2 regions of the Micromonospora sp. BQ11 genome follow, and region 2 is predicted to be linked to the other one. Evidence: predicted binding sites of a transcription regulator. Region 2 holds the regulator's gene; the other holds the start of a gene.

Region 1 (2,398 bases), on a different contig from region 2:
GGTCGGCGTACTCGTCGGTGGGTTGGTGATCTTCGGCCTGGTCCAGGCCGTCGGCTGGGCGGCGGGCACCTGGGTGGTTGCCCGCCAGGCGGCCGGCGAGCCGGTGAGCCTGGGCGGGGCGTGGCGCCACGGCCTCCGCCGGGCCCTGGGTCTGTGGGGGTGGAGCCTGCTGACGGGCGTGCTGGTCGGGATCGGTGTCTGCTTCTGCCTCCTGCCCGGCGTCTACCTCTTGTTCGCGTTGAGCCTGACCGGGCCGGTCTACCTCTTCGAGCGGCAGAACCCGATCGGCCGCGCGTTCCGGATGTTCCACGAGCGGTTCGGGCTGGTGCTGGGGCGGGTGGCGCTGGTCGCGGCGGCCATCGTGGGCGTGTCCGTGGTGGCCGGGATCGTCGAGACGGTCGGCGGGCTGCCGTTCGGCAGAACTCCGCTGGATTCGCCCGGTACGGCGGTGGGGATCGTCGTGGTGAGCCTGATCGGTGCCGTGCTGGCGCTGCCGGCTTACCTCGCCCAACTCGTCGGCCTGATCGTCACGTACGCCGAGCAGCGGGCCTGCGAGGGCCCGGTGAACGCCGCGCGACTTGCCGCGGAACTCGGCTGACCGGGCCACTCGTGCTTGCACTCGGCAGGGGAGAGTGCTAAACAAGTCATTGGCACTCGCGTACTGTGAGTGCCAATGGTCGGGGCGGTAGGGCCACGGTCGCAACGGCGCCCAGTCGCTGGTGCGGCACATGGCCGGTCGTCGCGGGCTATCCGGCCCGGCCGAGGAGACGTCGTCGTCGCCAGGTGGCGACGTCCCCAAGGTGCGTACACCAGGCGGCCCATCCGGGACACACACTCGGGTGGCCCGTGAGTGTCCAGGAGGACAACGCCGTATGGCCAAGATGATCGCGTTCGACGAAGAGGCGCGCCGCGGCCTCGAGCGGGGCATGAACCAGCTCGCCGACGCCGTGAAGGTGACGCTCGGCCCCAAGGGCCGCAACGTCGTGCTCGAGAAGAAGTGGGGTGCCCCCACCATCACCAACGATGGTGTGAGCATCGCCAAGGAGATCGAGCTCGAGGACCCGTACGAGAAGATCGGCGCCGAGCTGGTCAAGGAGGTCGCGAAGAAGACCGACGACGTCGCCGGTGACGGCACGACGACGGCGACCGTCCTGGCCCAGGCCCTGGTCCGTGAGGGCCTGCGCAACGTGGCCGCCGGCGCCAACCCGATGGCCCTGAAGCGGGGCATCGAGGCGGCCGTGGCCAGCGTCTCGGAGGAGCTGCTGAAGCTCGCCAAGGACGTCGAGACCAAGGAGCAGATCGCCTCCACCGCCTCCATCTCCGCCGGTGACAACACCGTCGGCGAGATCATCGCCGAGGCGATGGACAAGGTCGGCAAGGAAGGCGTCATCACCGTCGAGGAGAGCAACACCTTCGGGCTGGAGCTGGAGCTCACCGAGGGTATGCGCTTCGACAAGGGCTACATCTCCGCGTACTTCATGACCGACCCGGAGCGTATGGAGGCCGTCTTCGACGACCCGTACATCCTGATCGTCAACAGCAAGATCTCGTCGGTGAAGGACCTGCTCCCGATCCTGGAGAAGGTCATGCAGGGCGGCAAGCCGCTGCTGATCATCGCCGAGGACCTGGAGGGCGAGGCCCTGGCCACCCTGGTGGTCAACAAGGTCCGGGGCACCTTCAAGTCGGTCGCCGTCAAGGCGCCGGGCTTCGGTGACCGCCGCAAGGCCATGCTGACCGACATCGCCATCCTCACCGGTGGCCAGGTCATCAGCGAGGAGGTCGGCCTCAAGCTGGACGCCGTCAGCGTCGACATGCTGGGCCGGGCTCGCAAGGTCGTGGTGACCAAGGACGAGACCACCATCGTCGACGGTGCCGGTGACGCCGAGCAGATCCAGGGCCGGGTCAACCAGATCCGGGCCGAGATCGACAAGAGCGACTCCGACTACGACCGCGAGAAGCTGCAGGAGCGCCTGGCCAAGCTGGCCGGCGGTGTTGCGGTGATCAAGGTCGGCGCGGCCACCGAGGTCGAGCTCAAGGAGCGCAAGCACCGCATCGAGGACGCCGTTCGCAACGCGAAGGCCGCCGTCGAGGAGGGCATCGTCCCGGGTGGTGGCGTCGCGCTGGTGCAGGCCGGCAAGACCGCCTTCGACAAGCTGGACCTCGCCGGTGACGAGGCGACCGGTGCGCAGATCGTCCGGATCGCGCTGGACGCCCCGCTGCGGCAGATCGCCGTCAACGCCGGCCTCGAGGGCGGCGTCGTGGTGGAGAAGGTCCGTAACCTCGAGGCGGGCCACGGCCTCAACGCCGCCAACGGCGAGTACGTGGACCTGCTGGCCGCGGGCATCATCGACCCGGCCAAGGTGACCCGTTCTGCGCTGCAGAACGCGGCGTCGATCGC
Region 2 (2,398 bases):
GCAGTGCAGGTCGTCGCCCTTGCGGGAGAAGACGTCGTGCGGGCGCTCGTGGATCTCCACGTACAAGTCGCCGGCCGTGCCGCCGCCGGGGCCGACCTCGCCCTGCTGGGCGAGCCGGATCCGCATGCCGTCCTCGACCCCGGCGGGGATCTTGACGGTCAGCGAGCGGCGGGTACGCACCCGGCCGTCGCCGGCACAGGTCGGGCAGGGGTGCGGGATGGTGGTGCCGTAGCCCTGGCAGACGGTGCACGGGCGGGCGGAGACGACCTGGCCGAGGAAGGTGCGCTGCACCGACTGCACCTCGCCCCGACCACCGCACGCCTCACAGGTGGCCAGGTGGGTGCCGGCGGCGGTGCCCGCACCGGAGCAGGTGGTGCAGAGCACGGCGGTGTCGACGGTGATCGGCGCCTCGACGCCGAACGCGGTCTCCTGGAGGTCCAGTTCGAGGCGCAGGATCGCGTCGGCACCCGGCCGGGTACGCGGACGCGGTCCCCGCGCGCCTCCGGCGGCGCCGCCGAAGAACGCGTCCATGATGTCCTGGAAGCCGACGAACGGCCCCGCCCCGCCGGGGCCACCCGGACCGCCGGCGCCCCCGCCGCCCGGGGCGAGCGGGTCACCGCCCAGGTCGACGATCTGCCGTTTCCGGTCGTCCGAGAGGACCTCGTACGCGGCGTTGATGTCCTTGAACTTCTCCTGGGCCTCCGGGTCCGGATTCACGTCCGGGTGGAACTGCCGCGCCAGCTTGCGGTAGGCGCGCTTGATCTCGTCGTCGGAGGCTTCCCGGCTCACACCGAGGATGCCGTAGTAGTCCCTGGCCACTGCGTTCCGTGTCCTCATGTTCGTCTCGCGTTGCGCCGGTCGTCGGCGTCCAGTGACACCGACGACCCTGACTGGTCAGTTCTGGGCCAGCAGATCGCCCACGTAGCGTGCCACGGCACGTACCGTGGCGATGGTGCCGGGGTAGTCCATGCGGGTGGGCCCCAACACGCCGAGTCCGCCGACGATGGTCGCGCCGGGGCCGTACCCGGTGCTGACCACGGAGGCGGCGCGGAGGTTGTCGACCTCGTTCTCGTCGCCGATCAGCACCCGGGTGGTGCTCGGCTGGGTCTCGCCGATCAGTTTGAGGAGCACGACCTCCTCCTCCAGCGCCTCCAGGATGGGACGCAGGGAACCCTGGAAGTCGAGCAGGCCACCGCGGGTCAGGTTGGCCGTGCCGGCCAGGGCGATCCGCTCCTCGTGCCGCTCGACAAGCGTCTCCAGCAGCACGGTGGACAGCGTGGTCATGGCACCGCGCAGGTGCGGCGCCGACTCGTCCACCAGGGCCTGGACCAGGGGTGGGGTCTCCGACAGCCGGCTGCCGACCAGCTTCTCGTTGACCAGCCGGCGCAGGTCGGTGACGTCGTCGGCCGGGACCGGCGCGGGCAGCTCCACCAGCCGCTGCTCCACCCGACCGGTGTCGGCGATCATGACGAGCATCAGGCGGGTGGTGGAGATCGGCACCAGCTCCAGGTGACGCACCGAGGAGCGGGCGAGCGACGGGTACTGCACGACGGCGACCTGCCGGGTCAGCTGCGCCAGCAGCCGGACCGTGCGGTGCACCACGTCGTCGAGGTCCACCGCGCCGACCAGGAAACGCTCGATCGCCCGGCGCTCGGCCGGGCTCAGCGGCTTGACCCGGGACAGGCGGTCCACGAAGAGCCGGTAGCCACGGTCGGTGGGCACCCGCCCCGCACTGGTGTGCGGCTGCCGGATGTAGCCCTCCTCCTCCAGCACCGCCATGTCGTTGCGCACGGTCGCCGGCGAGACGCCGAGCTGGTGCCGCTCGACCAGCGCCTTGCTGCCGACGGGCTCCTGCGTGGCGACGTAGTCCTCGACGATCGCGCGCAGCACGGCGAGTTTGCGGTCGTCGAGACCCATCCTCCCCACCTCCTGTCGCACGTCGGGCCGGGCGCGCGGCGCGGACCCGGGCAGCGGCCTGGCACTCGACTGTAGCGAGTGCCAGTCTACGTCGGCAGGGCCGGCATCGCGATGATCAATGACGGACCGGACATCCCGGGCGGTGTCGCTCTGGTGTGCCCTTGCCGACTGCCCCTACCGTGACGTCCATGACTGAACCACCTCGCCCTCCCGGCGCGGGAGACCCGGACCCGACCGTTCCGTCGGGGTTCCCCGGCCCGCCCGCCCCGGACGAGCCCACCGCACCACTGTCCGGGGCACCGGGCGCGGGCGGCTATCCCCCGCCCGGTGGCTATCCGCCACCCTCCGGTGACGCCCCGACGTCGGGCGGCTACCCGCCGCCCGGCGGCTATCCCCCCGCCGGTGGCTATCCGCCTCCGGGCGGGTATCCGCCTCCCGGCGGGTATCCCCCACCCGGCGGTTATCCGCCTCCCGGTGGCGG

What was found. Region 2 encodes HrcA, which represses chaperone genes, less so after heat shock. Its sites were predicted from a motif close to GGTTNGCACNCTCNNNNNGAGNGTGCNAACC; they were not measured.
Region 1: groL (chaperonin GroEL) is a predicted target of HrcA. The motif match lies at 646-676, and genes of this name have one in related genera.

Annotation. Positions count from the first base shown of each region.
Region 1 covers NZ_JBQHDB010000006.1:102,801-105,198, forward strand. Annotated here, with positions in the region: gene ACTMSW_RS14705 (hypothetical protein) at 1-598, shown strand, start outside; gene groL (chaperonin GroEL) at 873-2,398, shown strand, end outside.
Region 2 covers NZ_JBQHDB010000002.1:612,200-614,597, forward strand. Annotated here, with positions in the region: gene dnaJ (molecular chaperone DnaJ) at 1-819, opposite strand, end outside; gene hrcA (heat-inducible transcriptional repressor HrcA) at 895-1,917, opposite strand; gene ACTMSW_RS06870 (DUF4870 domain-containing protein) at 2,106-2,398, shown strand, end outside.